DNA from 4 places in the Actinomadura sp. NPDC000600 genome. Region 2 is predicted to be linked to each of the others. Evidence: riboswitches for the same ligand, from Rfam matches in the RefSeq annotation. Region 2 holds a riboswitch; each other region holds the start of a gene.
The links. Region 2 has a riboswitch for cyclic di-AMP ahead of ABWI07_RS15385 (C40 family peptidase). Riboswitches for the same ligand answer to the same signal wherever they lie in the genome.
Positions count from the first base shown of each region.

Region 1: it holds a riboswitch for cyclic di-AMP, as region 2 does, so the genes downstream of both, ABWI07_RS35640 (CHAP domain-containing protein) here and ABWI07_RS15385 (C40 family peptidase) in region 2, are expected to answer to the same signal.
Region 3: it holds a riboswitch for cyclic di-AMP, as region 2 does, so the genes downstream of both, ABWI07_RS01125 (NlpC/P60 family protein) here and ABWI07_RS15385 (C40 family peptidase) in region 2, are expected to answer to the same signal.
Region 4: it holds a riboswitch for cyclic di-AMP, as region 2 does, so the genes downstream of both, ABWI07_RS07285 (C40 family peptidase) here and ABWI07_RS15385 (C40 family peptidase) in region 2, are expected to answer to the same signal.

Region 1 is NZ_JBEUPD010000036.1:21,610-26,113, forward strand. Features, by position in the region: gene ABWI07_RS35630 (M48 family metallopeptidase) at 1-14, opposite strand, end outside; gene ABWI07_RS35635 (hypothetical protein) at 11-1,279, opposite strand; gene ABWI07_RS35640 (CHAP domain-containing protein) at 1,319-2,149, opposite strand; cyclic di-AMP (ydaO/yuaA leader) riboswitch at 2,157-2,327, opposite strand; cyclic di-AMP (ydaO/yuaA leader) riboswitch at 2,452-2,650, opposite strand; gene ABWI07_RS35645 (C40 family peptidase) at 3,148-4,197, opposite strand; gene ABWI07_RS35650 (NYN domain-containing protein) at 4,387-4,504, opposite strand, start outside.
Region 2 is NZ_JBEUPD010000009.1:36,927-41,430, reverse strand. Features, by position in the region: gene ABWI07_RS15395 (LacI family DNA-binding transcriptional regulator) at 1-418, opposite strand, end outside; gene ABWI07_RS15390 (transcriptional regulator) at 845-1,078, shown strand; gene ABWI07_RS15385 (C40 family peptidase) at 1,386-2,381, opposite strand; cyclic di-AMP (ydaO/yuaA leader) riboswitch at 2,385-2,575, opposite strand; gene ABWI07_RS15380 (amino-acid N-acetyltransferase) at 2,756-3,277, shown strand; gene ABWI07_RS15375 (RDD family protein) at 3,283-4,107, shown strand; gene ABWI07_RS15370 (RDD family protein) at 4,115-4,504, shown strand, end outside.
Region 3 is NZ_JBEUPD010000001.1:258,242-262,745, reverse strand. Features, by position in the region: gene ABWI07_RS01135 (sigma-70 family RNA polymerase sigma factor) at 19-867, shown strand; gene ABWI07_RS01130 (MFS transporter) at 929-2,392, opposite strand; cyclic di-AMP (ydaO/yuaA leader) riboswitch at 2,714-2,852, shown strand; gene ABWI07_RS01125 (NlpC/P60 family protein) at 2,861-3,643, shown strand; gene hpnH (adenosyl-hopene transferase HpnH) at 3,720-4,504, opposite strand, start outside.
Region 4 is NZ_JBEUPD010000004.1:4,331-8,834, reverse strand. Features, by position in the region: gene ABWI07_RS07300 (amidohydrolase family protein) at 1-427, shown strand, start outside; gene ABWI07_RS07295 (Mut7-C RNAse domain-containing protein) at 457-1,239, shown strand; gene ABWI07_RS07290 ((deoxy)nucleoside triphosphate pyrophosphohydrolase) at 1,269-1,655, shown strand; gene ABWI07_RS07285 (C40 family peptidase) at 1,648-2,631, opposite strand; cyclic di-AMP (ydaO/yuaA leader) riboswitch at 2,672-2,808, opposite strand; gene typA (translational GTPase TypA) at 3,000-4,504, shown strand, end outside.

The DNA of each region.
Region 1 (4,504 bases), on a different contig from region 2:
TCCGCCTCGCTCATGCGAGCTCCTCTTTCACGTAGTCGCGCCAAAGTGCGGTGAAGCGCTCCCGCGTGAGGCCCAGCACGTCGCGCAGCGCCGCGGCCTCCGGGGCGCGCCCGGCGGCCCGGTAGAGCCGGACGAGCGCCGCCTCACCGTACCGGTCGGCGACCATCCGGCAGGCGAGCCAGGCCTCCTGGTAGGCCTGGGAGAGGCGCGGGGAGCCGCCGGCGAACGCGTCGGCCGCGGGGAGCGCGGACGGCGCCCGCCCGGCGGAGACCTCGCGGCGCAGCTCGCCCGCCGCCGACCGGGTACTGATCTTGACGCGCCGGTAGCCGACGTAGTCCGCGAAGCCCTCGATCAGCCACAGCGGGGTGCGCCGGTCGCGGGCGCCGCCGGTGGCGACGTGGGTCAGCTCGTGCGTGAGGACGACGTTGCGGCCGAGCTCGTTGAGGCGGCCGAAGGTGCCGGGGGAGATGATGACGCGGTCCTCGCCGCGGCCGTCCCCGGGGGCGATGGTGGCGAGCGCGGCGATCTGGCCGAGGCTCTGCCCGGGGCCGGCGAGCGCGGAGGCGAGGGAGGCGTCGGCGGGGACGAGCGCGACGACCCGCTGCGCCCACCCCTTGCCGACCACGGAGGTGACGACCGGGACGGCCGCGTCCAGCCGCGCGGCGATGCGGTCGAGGCCGGTGCCGTCGCCGATGACGAGTCCGGCTCGCCCCCTGACCGCCGTCAGGGGGCCGCTGTCCCAGATGTCGGCGTCGTCGGTGAGGCCGCGGGACGTCCCGTCCCCGACGACCGTCCACGTCCCGCCGCGCGGGGCCAGCGTGAGGTAGCGGGTGCGGGCCACGTCGCTCCTGTCGAAGCCGCGCAGCCTGTAGCGCACCTCGATCCGGACGACGGCGTTGCCGCCGTCCATGGCCTCGGTGTTGACGATGCGCTCCCGCCAGTTCTCCAGGGGGAGTTTCCGGAGGTTGCCGTACATGAGGGCCTGGGCGTCCCGGAAGGCGGCGGGGGCGTCGCCCACGCTGGCGAGGAAGGCCATGCGGTCGCCGTCGCGGACGGCGCGCGCGCGGTTGGCGAGGACGGCGGCGGCCGTCTCCGGGCTGAACGTCCCGGCGACCCGCGAGGTGGCGGCGCCGGCGCCGCCGGCGCCGGGCGCCCCGCCGCCGGAGCGCGAGCCGACCAGGCCGGCGCCTCCGGCGAGCAGGGCGGCGGCCCCGCCCGCGCCCAGGGCGAGGACCCTGCGCCGCGTGACGGTGGCGTCCTGCCCGGGGCCTTCCTCCATGGGCGCGATCCTATGCAGGACGCGGGGCGAGGGGCGGCATCACGACCGGTAGTCCGGGTAGCCGTAGCCGACGACGTCGTCTGTGGAACGTTCCTTTACGCGGACGGCGTTGTCGGTGTTGCCCTCGACGGCCTCGATCGTGCCGTCGTCGATCTCCTCGACGACCAGGCCGACGTGCCGGATGTCGTCGAAGGACTTGCCGCCGTCCCACGCGTAGAAGACGATCGCGCCGGGCCTCGGCTCGGTGCCCCAGCGCCCGTGCTCCTGGAACCAGCGGGCGTGCGCGACCGTCCAGGCGTCGCTGCCGACCTGGTCGCCGAAGCCGATCTGCTCGCCGACCCAGGAGACGAACATGTCGCACCAGTTCGCGTCGCTGTAGCCGTCGAGGGACCCGCCGTCGCGCGCGAGCGTCTCCCGCGCGCGGGACGTGGACATGTACCACTCCTGGAACTTGGTCTCGCCGCCGCCGTCCTCCTCGACGCCCACCTGCGAGCGGGCGAGCCTGATGGCCTGCGCGGCGGTGGGCCGCGACTTCCCGGCCGCTCTGGCGGAGGGCCTGCCGGACGACACGGCCGACGGCCGCTCGGGCCGGGTCTTCTTGGGGGTCTTCGAGGCGCGGATCCTGGGCTCGCCCTCGGACTTGCGCCTGGACGGGTCGCCGTGCGCCGCCAGGCCGGGGGCCAGGTCGGCCGCGGCGGCGGACCTCACCGGGGCGGAGCCGAACGGCAGGACCGACGCCTGCGCCGTGGCGGCGGCGGTGCCGAGCACGGCGGCGCCGACGACGACGCCGCCGGTCGTCCGCCACGTGATGGAAAGGGGGTGCGGCTTCCGGTGCTTGCCCGGGGCCTTCTTGCGGTGCGCGCGTGGCACGGGGGTCTCCTCGGCTTCCATGGCGCCTACCGGGTTAGCTGACGGGTTCGGGCGTGGAAGCCGCCCTACGGCCGCGAAGGCAGGCCGATTCACCCCGAAAAGGACACAGTGGGTCCCCGGTTCCGCGTCGGACGCGCATGCGGGGCACGGCGGTCCGCGGATTCGGCGGTGGCGTGCCCGGGGGCGGGCACACCGGTTCGGATTGGGGGAGCTCCGGCGGCGGGGGGTGCCTGCGGAGCGAAAGGGGGGGCCGGGGCGTGGTCGCGTGGCGGCCACGCCCCAGGTACCGCTGCGGGATTCTCTCCTTCTCTTCCAGACGCCTACCGGGTTAGCTGACGGGTTCGGGCGTGGAAGTGGCCCTACGGCGGCTCTCGCCGGTGCCCCGGGAGAGACGCGCCGATTCACCCCGGGTGCCGGAATGCCCGTCCGGAAAGACTCTCCGGACTCCGGCGGATATGGGTCCCCGGTTCCGCTCTTCGGCGGATTCGGCGCTGCCGCTGCGATCCTGGGGGCGATATGGGGCCCTGCGCGGGACCTGTCTCCCGCGTGCGAAAGAGCGGCGCCTGATGTTGTGTGCGGACGGCGCCCCGTCTCCGGGGCCGTCCGGGGCCTGCCCCGTGTAGGCCACTGCGGCAGCACGCTCGGCGCCATGCACGCGGCAAGCGTGCGCACGGTGGGGCGGGGGTAGGCCTGGTCTGCGTCGAGACCGTGCGGCGCCTGCGGGCGCCGCGGGACGGCACGTGGGGCGTGCCGCCCGGGGGTGCGGCGCGTGGCTCGCGCCGCCGTCACGCGGGTGCTGGATGCTCCGCGTGGGACCGGGGCGCCTGGGGGGCGCCGCGGGTCCACGGCGTCTGGAGGGCGCCGTGAGTGGTGACAAGGTACCAAAGCCCCAAGAGAAGGCAAACCCCCCCAAAATCAACAACGGACCAGGTCAAGCCCGGTCCGTTGTCGATGAGGGCCCCGTCACACCCGCGCCGCGGGGGTGTCAGGGCGGTGCGTCAGGGGCGTCCGGCGCCGTAGTAGTTGCTCAGGTAGTAGCCGGAGGTGATGTCGCTGATCTTGACGACGTCGCCGGTGTGCGGGGCGTGGATCATCTTGCCGCCGCCCACGTACATGCCGACGTGGCCGAGGTTGCTGAAGAAGACCAGGTCGCCGGGCTGCAGGTTGCTCTTGGCCACCCGCTTGGTCGCGGCGTACTGGGAGTTGGTGGTGCGGGTGATGCCGACGCCCGCGGCGGCCCAGGCCTTCATGGTCAGGCCGGAGCAGTCGTAGGAGCCCGGGCCCTCGGCGCCGTAGGAGTAGGGCTTGCCGAGCTGGGCGTAGGCGAAGTCGAGCGCCGCGCGGGCCGGACCGCTGGCCGGGCCGTTGTAGGTGCCGCCGGTGCCACCGCCGCCGCCCGGGCGCGACGGCGTGCCGCCGCCGAGCCGGCGCACGAGCGCCTTCTGCTTCTGGACCTGCTTGTCGAGCTCCTGCTTCTGCTTCTTCAGCTCGTCCTGCTTGGACTTCACCTCGTCGTAGGCGGACTTCGCCTGGGCCTGCTCGCGGCGGAGCCGCTGGGCCGTCGCAAGGAACTGGGTGAGCTGGGAGCTGCGCTCGTGCGACAGGTGCGAGAAGACGGCCGCCTGGTCGAGGATCGACTGCGGGTCCTTGCTGCCGACGAAGCCGGTGACGTCGGCCGAGTCACCGTTCTTGTACGCGGTGGCCGCCATCTGAGCGATCTTGGACCGCTGCTCCTCGAAGCTTGCCTGCTCCTGCTTGCTCGCCTTGGTCGCGGAGTCGAACTTCTTCTTGGCGACCTTGAGCTTCTCGCGGTTCTGGTTGAACTGCTCGACCTTCTGGTCCATCTGCTCGTTGAGCTTGTCGAGCTTCTTCTGGGCCTGCGCCCGGGTCGGCTTGGGCTCGGCGTGCGCCACCACCGGGGAGCAGGTCAGGGAGACCGCCACGGTCAGGCCGGCGACGGCCGCCAGGCGACGGGAGACGCCTCTGCCCGCGGAACCCGCCCTGCGGGCAGGCCGCTGCGCCGGTGCCCCGATGTGATCATTGGCCACGGTCGGTTTCGCCCCTCTCGTCCAACGACGTCAGCGGACGACATTAGCGAGGGGCAACAGCCGTCACAACCGATTCATCACTCTTTGATTGACATCTGCGGACATCATCCACTTTTCGTGACGTGATGATCACGGACCGCGAGGCTTGCCTTATGAGAGCCTTATGGCCGCCTTATGGGCGGGCCCGCCCTAGGAGCGGCCCAGCCTGCGCAGCAGCAGGGAGGAGGGGCAGGGGCGCGCGCTGGCGCGCCGCGCGGCGTCGGCGACCTCCCGGTCGGACGACACCACGACCACCGACCGGCCTGGC
Region 2 (4,504 bases):
GGCGCTCCTTGGCGGCGGAGTGGTCGCTGGACAGCCACAGCGCGTCGTGTCCGGCCGCGTTGAGCGCGGCCTCGGCGCCCCGCGCGACGTCGGTCGCGTACGGGTTGGTGAGGTCCTCCACTACCACGCCGAACGCCCGGCGCGGCTGGTCGCCGAACTCGCCCGCGGTCCGTTCGGGGCCCGTGCGGAGCCGGCGCGCGGACTCGTTGCGGACGAACCCGAGCTCCTCGATCGCCGCGCGGACACGGTCACGGGTAGCTTCGGCCACGAGATCTGGCCGGTTTAGGACATTCGAAACGGTCCCAACTGAGACGCCCGCGCGCCTCGCGACCTCACGGATGCTGGTCTGTGGCAACTCGCTCCTCGTCCCGCTCCATGGGCGTTTTCCCAGGTAGTGGAGTTTTGCATGGCGTGGCACCGAATGCACGGTCACACATGGTGAACGTACGGGCGCGTAGCGCTCTTGACCGGCGCTTGACGGGCCGGATCCGGCCGCCTAGCGTTCCGAGCCGAAGCGTAGCTTGAAACGATTCACGATCTTCGTTCACTTGCGAGGACCGGTGAGTTCGGCGGGAGGGGCGGGTGCGGATGGCTGGCGATCTCATCCCGTCTCCCTCGGCAGGGCAACGAGTGAATCGTCACCCGGAGTTCCCCCGTACACCCCCGCAATCGGCCATGCGGCCACCTCCGGCCAAGCGCGTGAGACAGCAAAGGAACCCGATGATCTAAGTCCGGAAGGGTCCGGACCCGGCAACCCAACGCGCGTACAGATCGAGGCCAACCCGTGCCTGTGCAGCGGACGGCTGCATCCCCGCGGTCATCACCACGGACGAGGGAGGACGGAGTGGAAACAGCAGCCACACTCGCACGTCGTGGCACCGACGATTTCGGGCTGAGCGAAGAGGAGATCCGACTGCTCGCCCAGATCGCCAGCGGTGTCACCGCCGATGTGGCGGCGCGCAAGCTGGAACTGAGCGCTCGGACCTTGCGGCGCCGGCTGCGGACGATCTGCGACCGGCTGGAGGTCAACACCCCTATCGAGGCCGTGGTGTGGGCGGCCCGAAGGCAGCTCATCTAGCCTGCACCCCCGACGCTCGCCAGGGGACGGCGGGCGTCATCCGGAGAAATGGCGGCTCGTTCGAATTCCGTCCGACCCCGCAGCGGCGGCGCCGGCGCCCTGGCAGGTAGGTCCCTGCAGAAGGCGCCGCCGCGGACGGCGTTCGAACCGGGCACGCCCCCTGAGCCGGCCCGACGGCCGGCAGGGCCGCCCTGCCCGACACGTCCGCCCGGATCGACGTGCCCGTCCTCATCCGGCACGGTCGGCGCGACGAGTCCGGAGGCACGGCGTTATCGATCGTCGTACGCGTTGCCTGCCGGGCCGCCGGTCAGGCGACCCGCACTCCGCCGGCGAAGGGGCGTCCGTCCATGGAGGCGATCTTCACGACGTCTCCGGTCTGCGGGGCGTGCAGCATCTTGCCGCCGCCGACGTAGATGCCCATGTGGTGCAGGTCGGAGTAGAAGAACACGAGGTCGCCGGGCTGGAGCTCGCTGCGCGACACGTGCGTTCCCGCGTTCCACTGGCTGCCGGTGTAGTGCGGCAGGTTGATGCCGACCTGCTTGTAGGCCCACATCGTGAGGCCGGAGCAGTCGAAGGTGCTCGGCCCGGCGGCGCCCCACACGTACGGGCGGCCGATCTTGCTCATCGCGTACCGGAGCGCCTGCGCGGCCTTGCCGGTGCCGACGACCGGGAGCTTGGCGAGCTGGGTCGGGTCCTTGTCGACGAGCTTGCCGCGGATCTTCTCGTAGGCGTCGGTGACCTTCGTGCGCTGCGACTCGAGCTGCGACTTCAGGTCCTTCACCTGCTTGGCGCGGGACTCGGCGGACTTGCGGGCCCGCTGCGCGGACTGCATGGCCTGCATGAGCCCGAGCACCTGGGTGCTGTCCTGCTTGGCGAAGTAGTGCAGGGTCGCGGCCTGGTCGAGGATGGACTGCGGGTCCTGGGAGGCGACGAAGGAGACCGTGGGGTCGGAGCCGCCCTGCATGTAGCTCGTCGCCGCGAGGGATCCGACCTTCTGGCGGAGCGTCTCGAGCGTCTTCTCCTGCCGCTTGGCGTTCTCCGTGGCCACCTTGGCGGCGCGCTGCGACTGCGCGAGCCTGACCTTCAGCCCGTTGTACTGCTCGGTGAGCTGCTCCAGCTGGTCGGCGAGCTTGAGGGCCTTCGTCCTCAGCTCCTTGGCCGAGGGGTCGGGGTCGGCGTGCGCGACGGCGAGCGTGTGCGGGACGAGCGCGTACGGAGCGGCCGAAACGACGATGAGCGCGCCGACCGCCGTGGCCGCGCGCCCGTAGAAGCGTGAAAGGGAAGCATGCCGCGATCGCTTCACGAATACTCCTCTCCTCAGCCGCCTACCGGGTTAGCTGACGGGTTGGGGCCGGAGCAGCCCGTCCGCGGCCGCGCGCGAGCGATCGCTCGCGGCTGCGGATTCACCCCTCACGGTTGGTCGTCAGGGCGATCCCCCGAAACGCTCCGAAAGTGGGTCCCCGGCTCCCAGGACGCTGGTTGCGGCCTTGGGACTCGGCGGTTCGGCCTCCGTCCTGCGGTCGGCCGACGTCAGCGATGGACACTAACGGAACCCGCATGGGATGCCAACCAGAACATGCGAATTGGCAGGTGGCGCGGCGCGGTGGCGGCGCGTTCGGCCGCCTGCGCGGAGGGGTGCCCCTGGCGAGCGGCGGCGTTCGATAATCTCGCCTGTTTGTGGAAGTCGTGATCCGGCGTGCCCGCACCGCCGACGTCCAGGAGATACGCAGGCTCGTCGATCTGTACGCCGGGTCGGGGCGGCGCCTGCTGAAGAAGACGACGGTCAAGCTGTACGAGGACGTCCAGGAGTTCTGGGTCGCCGAGGACATCCAGCACGGGACGCCTGGGCGCGTCGTCGGGTGCGGCGCCCTCCACGTCATGTGGGAGGACCTCGCGGAGGTCCGCTCGGTCGCGGTCGAGAAGGAGTGCGGGGGACGGGGAATCGGGCACCGGATCGTGACCCGCCTCCTGGAGACCGCAAGGGAACTCGGCGTGCGGAGGGTGTTCTGCCTTACCTTCGAGGTGGAGTTCTTCGCCCGCCACGGCTTCCAGCAGATCCTGGGGACTCCGGTGGCGCCTGAGGTGTACGAGGAACTTCTCCGCTCCTACGACGAAGGCGTGGCAGAGTTCTTGGACCTCGACCGGGTCAAGCCGAATACGTTGGGCAACACCCGGATGTTGCTTCGCCTGGAGGACTGACTCAAATGAGCGATTCCCCCCACAGCGGGCGGCCTTATCGGCCCCAGCAGGGGCAGGGTTCGTACGGCCCGCCGCCCCAGTACCAAGGTCCTCAGTGGCAGCAGCCGCAGCAGCAGCCGTCGTCCCAGCAGCAGTGGCAGCAGCAGCCCCAGCAGCCCCAGCAGCAGTGGCAGTCGCAGCAGCAGTGGAACCAGCAGCCCGCCTATGACGACCACGGCTCCTACGACCACCACGGCTCCTACGACGACGGCGGTGATCTGGCGCTGGCGCCGATCCACCGTCGGGCGGGCGCCCGGATCATCGACAACGCGCTCGTCGCGGTCTTCGGGTTCGCCCTCGTCCTTCCGGTGACGATCGGTGCCTTCGGTCTGGGCAAGCCCGGCAGCAAGACCGAGGACGAGGGGGGCGTGTGGAACTGGCCCATCATCTTCACCCTCTTCTGCGTGCTGTCCGTGCTGCCGTTCATCTACGAGGCCGTCCAGTTGTCCATGTGGGGGCGCACGCTGGGGAAGCGCGTCCTCGGCCTTGGCGTCGTCCAGGCGCGTCCTGCGGGCAGCCCGATCACCACGACGCAGGCCGTCTGGCGGGCGGGGATCACCCACGTCGGCTACCAGCTCGGCGTCTTCTTCTTCCTCGTCTTGGCGGTGATGGTGTGGGACTACGCCGCGTACGGGATGGTGCTTGTCTGGGCGGGCGCACTCATGGCCTACCTCTGGGCGATCTGGGACCAGCCCCTGCACCAGTCACTGCATGACCGCTTCGCCGGCACGCTCGTCATCGACGAGCGGGTCGGATATGACGATTCCGAGTACTCCGAGTACGCGGGCTAAGGCCACGATGGCGGCACCGCTCGCCGAGCCCGGACAGAGGCTCCTCGCGCGCGTCGTCGACACGCTCGTCGTCGGCATCCCCGTCGTTCTCGTCGTCCGCGAGCTCGTGTCCGGGCACACGGCGGACGTCGTGGCTCCGACAGCCGTAGCCGGATGCATGCTGCTCTACGAGGCGGTCCAGCTCGCCCTCTGGGGCCGGACGCTCGGCAAGCGCGTCGCGGGCATCGAGGTGGTCGCGGCGACCGCTCAGGAGGCCCCTGGAGCGGCGGCACAGGGGGCCGGGGAGGCCGCCGGGGCCGCCGGTCCCGGGGGCGCGTCGGCCATACCCGTTTCCGTGCCCGGATTCGTGCCCGTGACGGCCCCCAAGCCCGAGGAGAGCGCGCCTCCGGGGGAGGCC
Region 3 (4,504 bases), on a different contig from region 2:
ACGCAGCCCGGGAGCACCGTGACCCGACAGGACAAGCTGGCCGCCGACTTCGAGGCGCACCGCCCCTACCTGCACGCGATCGCGTTCCGGGTGCTCGGCCAGCACGCGGACGCCGACGACGCGGTGCAGGAGGCGTGGCTGCGGCTGGCCCGTACCGGCGGCGACGGCATCGAGGAGCTGCGCGGCTGGCTCACCACGGTGACCGGACGGATCTGCCTCGACATCCTGCGCCGGCGCGGAGTCCGCGGCGAGCAGCCACTGGAGCCTGAGCTCTGGACCGCCTTGGGCGACCTCGGCCCCGACCCCGAGGCGGAGGCCGTGCTCGCCGACTCGGTCGGCCTCGCCCTGTACGTCGTCATGGACGCTCTCACTCCGGCGGAGCGGGTCTCGTTCGTGCTGCACGACGTCTTCGAGATGCCGTTCGACGCGGTCGCGGCCGTCCTCGGCCGGAGCACCGCCGCCGCCAAGATGCTCGCCAGCAGGGCCCGGGGACGGATCCGGCTCGGCGCGCCCACCGCCGACGCCCACTCGGCGGCACGCGGGGTCGTCGACGCCTTCCTGGCGGCCGCCGGCCGGGGCGACCTCGCGGGCCTCCTCACCCTCCTCGCGCCTGAGGTCGAGCTGCACAGGGGCCCGAGCGTCGTCCGGGGCGCGGACGAGGTCGCCGCCCAGGCCACCGTCGGGGCCCGCCGGGACGCGAAGGGCCACCCGGCACTGGTCGACGGCGTCCCCGGCGTTCTCATCACCATGGGCGGCCGCCCGTTCCTCCTGATGGCCTTCACCGTCGAGGACGGCCGAATCACCACGATCCGGACGCTCTCCGACCCGAAGCGGCTGGCCCAGATCGTCCCCTCCTGGGTCACCTGACACGCCGGGTCCGCACGCCTTGAGCGCCCCTTTCGACGGGGGCGCTCTGGGTGGCCGGGCGTCAGTGGGCGGGGGTGTCCGGCTGGGGTGGGGTGCGGATCAGGAGGGTCACCAGGACGGCCACGGTGGCCAGGGCGAGGGCCGAGACGGTCGCCGCGGTGGTGTAGCCGTGGACGAGGGCGCTCACCCGGGAGGCGGCCGGGCCGTGCTCGCGCAGGTAGCCGGCCGTCGCGCCGATCGCGACGGTGTTGACGACGGCGGTTCCGACCGACCCGCCCATCTGGGACGCGGCGTTGACGACGGCGGCGGCGACCCCGGCCTCGCGCGGGGAGACGCCGGCGGTCGCCAGCGAGAAGGCCGGCGGGAACACGGCGCCCATGCCGATCCCGAGCAGGATCTCGACGGGGACGACCGAGGCGGCGTAGCCGCTGCCCGGGTCGAGCCGGGTCAGGACGGCCAGGCCGGCCGCGGCGATGAGCAGGCCGCCGCCGATCAGCAGGCGGGCGGGCACGCGCCGGGTGAGCAGGGCGCCGACCAGGTACCCGCTGACCGAGTTGGCGAAGGCGAGCGGCAGGAACGCCAGGCCCGTGCGCATCGGGGAGAAGTGCGCGACCACCTGCAGGTAGTAGGTGAGCGTCAGGAAGATCCCGAAGGCGCCGACGACCGCGGTGGCCACGGCGAGGTAGGCGCCTGCCCGGCCGCGGTCCGCGAGGATGCGCAGCGGCAGCAGCGGTGCGTCGTGCCTGGCCTGGCGCGCGATGAACAGCGCGAGCGCCAGGGCGCCGGTCGCGAGCGGCGCGGTGGTCTGCCACGCGTCCCAGCCGTGCGGGGCGGCCTGCCCGGCGCCGTACACGACGGCCGCCAGGCCGCCGGTGACGAGGACGGCGGAGATCCAGTCGACGCGCGCCCCGGGGAAGCTCGGCGGGGCCGGAAGGACGATGCGTCCCGCCACGGACGCGGCCGCGGCGATCGCCACGTTGACGTAGAGGCACCAGCGCCAGTCGGCGTACTGGGTCAGCGCGCCGCCGAGCAGCAGCCCGACGGCCGCGCCGCTGCTCGCCACGGCGCCGTACACGCCGAACGCCTTCGCGCGCTCCTTCGGTTCGGTGAACGTCACGGCCAGCAGGGACAGGGCGGTGGGCGCGAGCAGCGCGGCGAACGCCCCCTGCAGGGCGCGCCCGACCACGAGGACGCCGAAGCCGGGCGCGGCGCCGGCGATCATCGAGGCGACCGCGAACCCGGCCAGCCCGGCCAGGAAGCTGCGGCGCCGCCCGACCAGATCGGCGATCCGGCCGCCGAGCAGGAGCAGCCCGGCGAAGGACAGGGTGTAGGCGGTGATCACCCACTGCCGGTCGGTGTCGCCGAAGCCGAGCGCGTGCTGGGCCGTGGGCAGCGCGATGTTCACGATCGTGGCGTCGAGCGCGATCATCAGCTGCGCGACGGCGATGACGACCAGCGCGGCCCAGCGGCGGTTCGGGACGCCCGCGGACGGGCCGGACGCGGTGCGCGACGTGATGGCGGTCATGGAACCCACCTCCCTTTAAGTGAAGGGTTCTCCTCCAGATATTAACTGGAGGTTTCTCCTCCGTCTAGAGGTGGAGCGGGATCGCGTACGGCCTTGGAGAGGGAGGGACTCAGAGCACCTCGGGATCGCCCACCGGGGCGCTGAGCTGCGGGTTTGATCGCGGGAAGCTTGCCATCCCTTGGTGATTTCTGTAGGTTTGCCGCTCCAAGACGCTCTCCAGGCGTTTTGTCCCACTTACGTGGGCGGGGTGCCCTCCCCGCGGAACAAGGCCCCGAGACGGTCCATCGATCGGGCCTCACATCGTCAGCGCCGCTTCTCCCTCAGCGGCACCCGCCGAGTCCGCCGTCGCGCGGAGCCGGGGACCCACCTCGCACCGGGGTGAATCGGCCTGCCCAGGCCGTAGGGCGACTTCCACGCCCGAACCCGTCAGCTAACCCGGTAGGCGGCACTTGGAAGCAAGGAGCCCCCTTGAAAGGCAAGCACAGCAAGCAGTCGCGCCGTCTAAGGCTCGCCCCCTGGGCCATCGGCACGATGACGGGTCTCGCCACCTTCGGCGTGACGGCGGCACTGCCGACGACCTTGCAGCACGCGACCATCGAGACGGCCGCCGCAGCCCAGACCGTCCCCCAGCAGCAGACCGCGCAGCTGCTGGCCGAGCGGCGGACGCAGGTCGGAGAGCGGAGGCAGGCCCGGGCCGCGGCCCAGTTCCAGAAGGAGTTCAAGGCGCCGACGAAGGCCGAGGCGACGAAGAGCCGGTCCTCGACGAAGGTCGAGTCGAAGCCGGTCTCCGCGAAGAAGCAGGCCGTTCCCCAGCAGCAGGCGGCCGATCCCAAGGCGGCCAAGCGGGCCCTGGTCATCAAGCGGGCCAAGAGCTGGCACCCGCACACCGCCCAGCGGGTCCCCTACAGCCAGACCGGGTCGCACAACGGCTACCGCACCGACTGCTCGGGCTACGTCTCCATGGCGCTGGGGCTGCCCAAGCCCGGGCCCAACACCGTCGGCCTGACCTCGTCGCGATACACCCAGCGCATCAAGATGTCCCAGCTGAAGAAGGGCGACCTCGTCATGGACGCCCTCGGCAGCAACACCACCCGGCACGTCGTCATCTTCGAGAAGTGGGCGAACAAGCAGCACACCTCGTACTGGGCGTACGAGCAGCGCGGGCGGTACGGCACCGACCACCGGACGCTCACCTACGGGCTGTCCTCTGGCGACGAGTACAAGGCGTACCGGCCGACGTCCCTCAAGTAGGCGGCGGCTCAAGAGAAGCGCCCGGCATCGGCGGATCGCCGGTGCCGGGCGGAGCGGGTTGTAGAGCGGTCACAGGTCAGACCGAGCGGACGGCCCGCATGGACTCCTTCAGGGAGCCGAGGGTCGCGAAGACGGCCGTGGGCTCGTAACCGCAGTGGGCCATGCAGTTGGCGCAGCGGGAGTCGCGGCCCCGCCCGTAGGAGTCCCAGTCGGTCTCGTCCAGGAGTTCCTGGTAGGTCTGGGCGTAGCCGTCCGACATCAGGTAGCAGGGCCGCTGCCAGCCGAAGAGCGAGTAGGACGGGATCGCCCAGGCCGTGCAGGGAAAATCGACCTTGCCCTCTAGGAAGTCCAGGAACAGGGGCGAGTGGTTGAAGCGCCACCGCTTGCGGTTGCCGTCCCCGAACGCCTTGCGGAACAGCTCCCGCGTCTCCTGGACGCCGAGGAAGTGGTCCTGGTCGGGAGCCTTGTCGTACGCGTAGCCGGGCGAGATCATCATCTCGTCGACCTCGAGGTCGTCGTTGAGGTAGTCGAGGACGTCGATGACGGTCTGCGGCGTGTCCGTGTTGAAGATCGTCGTGTTCGTGGTGACGCGGAACCCGCGCCGCTTGCACTCCCTGATGGCGGCCACCGCGTCGTCGAAGACGCCCTCCTTGCACACGGACTCGTCGTGGCGCTCGCGCAGCCCGTCGATGTGCACCGCCCACGCGAAGTAGGGCGACGGCGTGAACTTGTCGATCTTCCGCGGGATGAGCAGCGCGTTCGTGCACAGGAACACGAACTTCTTGCGCCGGACGAGCTCGTTCACCAGCTCGTCGATCTGCGGGTGCATGAGCGGCTCGCCGCCCGCGATGGAGACCATCG
Region 4 (4,504 bases), on a different contig from region 2:
GGGCGTCCCGACCGCGCTCGGCGCCGACACCGTCGCCTGCGGACCCGGCGACATGTTCAGCGTCATGCGCGCCGCCTACCTCCTCGAACGGGGCCGCCCGGACGGCGCCGGCCTCGGCTTCACCACCGCCGACGCCCTCCGGATGGCGACGATCGAGGGAGCCGAGGCCGCCGGGCTGGCGGACGCCACCGGGTCGCTGACCCCGGGCAAGCAGGCCGACCTCCTCGTCCTGCGCACCGACACCCTAGGCGTCGCGGCGGCCCACGACCCCGTCGCGGCCGTGGTGCTGGCGGCCGACACGCGCAACGTCGACACCGTCCTCGTCGGCGGCCGGGTGGTCAAGCGCGGGGGAGTGCTGACGGGCCACGACGTCCCCGCCCTGCTGGCGTCGCTGACGGAGTCCGCCGGGCGCGTGACGGCGGCCTGAGCCGAGGAGAATCGTCGGCCGCACGTGGCATGCTGATCTGCGTGGAGTCCGAGATAACGATCCGCGTCGCCGACGAGCTGCTGATGTTCCTGCCCGCCGCCCGGCGGGCGGCCCCGGCCCGCGTGCCCTACGACGGGACCTCCACGCTGGGGCACCTCGTGGAGTCGCTGGGCGTGCCGCTGCCCGAGGCGGGCCCGATGACGGCCGACGGCGAGCCCGCCGGGCCCGCCACCCGGCCCGCGGTCGGCGCCGAGGTCCGCGTGGCGGCGGTGCCGCGCCCCCAGCCCGTCACGCTGGACCCGGGCCAGGTCGCGCCGCGCTTCCTCCTCGACGTCCACCTCGGGACGCTGGCCCGGCGCATGCGCCTGCTCGGCCTCGACACCGCCTACCACAACGACATGGACGACCCGGCGCTCGTCGTCCAGGCCAACGAGGAGCGCCGTGTCCTGCTCACCCAGGACCGCGGCCTCCTGCGCCGCCGCGCGCTGTGGTTCGGCGCCTACGTCCGCGGCTCGCGCCCGGACGACCAGCTCCGCGACCTGCTCGACCGGTTCGCGCCCGTCCTGCGGCCGTGGACGCGCTGCACCGCATGCAACGGCGAGCTCGTCCCGGTCGACAAGCAGGAGATCGAGCGCGAGCTGCAGGCGGGCACGCGACGCAACTACGACGTCTACGGCCGCTGCGCCGACTGCGGTCAGCTGTACTGGCGCGGCGCGCACGGCGACCGCCTGGAGGAGATCGTCCGCGACGCGACGCGACTGGTCGACGCCCTCCGGGGCAACGGAACCGGACGGACCGGCGCCGCGGTCTGAGGGAGAAGCACGGAGAGGAGCTGGTCGAGATCGATCTCGTGGTGGTGGGTGCGGCGATCCTGTCGGAGGGGCGCCTGCTGGCCGCCCAGCGCGCGGAGCCGCCGCACATGGCGGGCGGCTGGGAACTGCCCGGCGGCAAGGTCGACCCCGGCGAGTCGGACGAGGACGCCCTGGTGCGCGAGTGCCACGAGGAACTGGCCGTGAAGGTCCGCCTCGGCCGCCGCGTCGGCGGCGACTGGCGCCTGAGCGAGCGCAGCCTCCTCCGCGTCTGGACGGCCGAGATCGTCGAAGGCGAACCGCAGGCCCTGGAGCACCTGGAACTCCGCTGGCTCACCCCGTCCGAGCTCTACGACGTCGACTGGCTCCCCGGCGACCGCCCGGTCATAGACCTCCTCGCGGCTCAGGGCCTCAGCTGATCCGGTTTGCGCCGGCGAAGTCGGAGCGTTCGCTGAGTTTGGAGATCTTGACCACGTCGCCGGTCTGGGGGGCGTGCAGGTACTTGCCGTCGCCGAGGTAGATGCCCATGTGGTGGAGGTTGCTGCCGAAGTAGACCAGGTCGCCGGAGCGCAGCGAGCCGCGCGAGACCTTGGTGCCCATGGCGAACAGGTCGCCGGTGTAGTGCGGGAGGCCGGGCTTGCCGACCTGGGTGTAGGCCCAGACGACGAGGCCGGAGCAGTCGAAGCTGTTCGGTCCGGCGGCGGCCCACACGTACGGGGAGCCGAGCTTGGTGAGCGCCTTGCGGGCCATCTTGGCGGGCAGGTCCGAGCCCTTCACGGTGGCCGTGAGCCCGGTGCGCGGGTCGCGCGCGTGGGTGGTGGTCAGCTTGTCGAGGCGCTTCATCACCTCGCCGACCTTGGACTTGGCCGCGTCGCGCGCCTTCTTGGCGTCGTCCCAGGCCTTCTTGAGCTGCGCGCTCTTGGCCTGGGCGGTGCGCTGCGCGGCGTCGGCCTGGTCGATCTGCTTCTTCAGCGCGAGGACGGCGGTGGCCTGGCTCTGCGCGAGGTAGGCGCGGTCGGACAGCCCCTCGGCGGACGCGCCGGAGCCGAAGAGGACGTCGGGGCCGCCGGCCATGTAGTTGGCCGCGGCCAGGCTGCCGAGCCGCTGGCGGGCGGGCTCGGCGAGGGCGCGCAGCCGCGCGGCCTCCTTGGTGGCGTCCTGCTCGGCCTTGCGGGCCTTGCCGAGCTCCACGCGGGCCTTGTTGAACTTCTCCGTGAGGATCTCGGCCTCTTCGTTCAGCGCGTCCAGGCTCTTGCGCAGGCCCTTCTCCGTCGTCGGGGTCGGGCTGGGCGCCGACGGCGCGGCGGCGTGCCGGGACGGCTGCGCGGCGCGGGCGACGTTCGGCGCGGCGGCGCCCAGGCCGATCAGGAGCAGGGTGGCTGTGGCGGTGGGCATGATGCGACGCCGCCGACGGGAATCCGGAACCAAGCCGGTGTTCTCCTCTCCTCGCACGCCTACCGGGTTAGCTGACGGGTTCGGGCCAGGAGTCGCCCTACGACACGTGTCGATTCACCCCGAGGGTGGTGGGTCCCCGGTTCTCCCGCTTCTCGGGAGATTCGGCGTTCCGGCCGCAGTCCCGGGGAGGGGACTCCGGACGACCGGATCTCGGGAAGATTACAAAGAACGAGCAAAGTTCGCCAATCGGGGCCCGGTGTGACCGGCGGTACGAACGGCTCGGGATGGATGGTACGCACGGCCAAGTAGAATGGGGGACTGCCGCGTGTCTGCGGCGATCCCCGAACTCTCACGCAAGGCGAACCCGCATGCCCATCTCCACGCGCGACGACCTCCGTAACGTCGCGATCGTCGCCCACGTCGACCACGGCAAGACGACGCTGGTCGACGCCATGCTCTGGCAGTCCGGGGCCTTCCGCGAGAACCAGGACGTCGACGACCGCGTGCTCGACTCCAACGACCTGGAGCGCGAGAAGGGGATCACGATCCTCGCGAAGAACACCGCCGTCCTGCACAACGGGCTGACGATCAACATCATCGACACCCCGGGGCACGCCGACTTCGGCGGCGAGGTCGAGCGCGGCCTGTCCATGGTGGACGGCGTCGTCCTGCTGGTGGACGCCAGCGAGGGCCCGCTCCCGCAGACCCGGTTCGTGCTGCGCAAGGCGCTCGCCGCGAAGCTGCCGGTGATCCTGGTCGTGAACAAGACCGACCGCCCCGACGCGCGCATCGACGAGGTCGTGGACGAGACCTACGAGCTGTTCATGGACCTCGACGCCGACGAGGACCAGATCGACTTCCCGATCGTGTACGCCTCCGGTCGCGCCGGGCGGGCCTCGCTCGACAAGCCCGCCGACGGCGCCATGCCCGGCAGCGACGACCTGGAGCCGCTGTTCAAGGTCATCACCGAGACGATCCCGGCGCCGTCCTACGACCCGGACGCCCCGCTCCAGGCGCACGTGACGAACCTGGACGCCTCCAGCTACCTCGGCCGGATCGCGCTGTGCCGGGTGCACGCCGGCATGATCAAGAAGGGCCAGCAGGTCGCCTGGTGCCGGCACGACGGCAGCATCGAGCGGGTGAAGATCACCGAGCTGCTGATGACGGAGGCGCTCACCCGCAAGCCCGCGGACGAGGCCGGGCCCGGCGACATCATCGCGATCGCGGGCATCCCCGAGATCATGATCGGCGACACCATCGCCGACCCGGACGACCCGCGCCCGCTGCCGCTGATCACGGTGGACGAGCCGGCGATCTCCATGACGGTCGGCACCAACACCGGGCCGATGGCGGGCCGCGAGAAGGGCACCAAGGTCACCGCTCGGATGGTCAAGGACCGGCTCGACCGCGAGCTGGTCGGCAACGTGTCGATCCGGGTGCTGCCGACCGAGCGCCCCGACGCCTGGGAGGTGCAGGGCCGCGGCGAGCTGGCCCTGGCGATCCTGGTGGAGAACATGCGCCGCGAGGGCTACGAGCTGACCGTCGGCAAGCCGCAGGTCGTCACCCGCGAGATCGACGGCAAGAAGCACGAGCCGGTCGAGCGGCTCACCGTCGACATCCCCGAGGAGCACCTCGGCGCGGTCACGCAGCTGATGGCGGTCCGCAAGGGCCGCATGGAGCACATGACCAACCACGGGACGGGCTGGATCCGGATGGAGTTCCTCGTCCCCGCCCGCGGCCTGATCGGGTTCCGCACCGAGTTCATGACCGAGACGCGCGGCACCGGCATGGCGCACCACGTCTTCGAGGACTACGAGCCCTGGTTCGGCGAACTGCGCACCCGGCCGTCCGGCTCCCTCGTCGCCGACCGCTC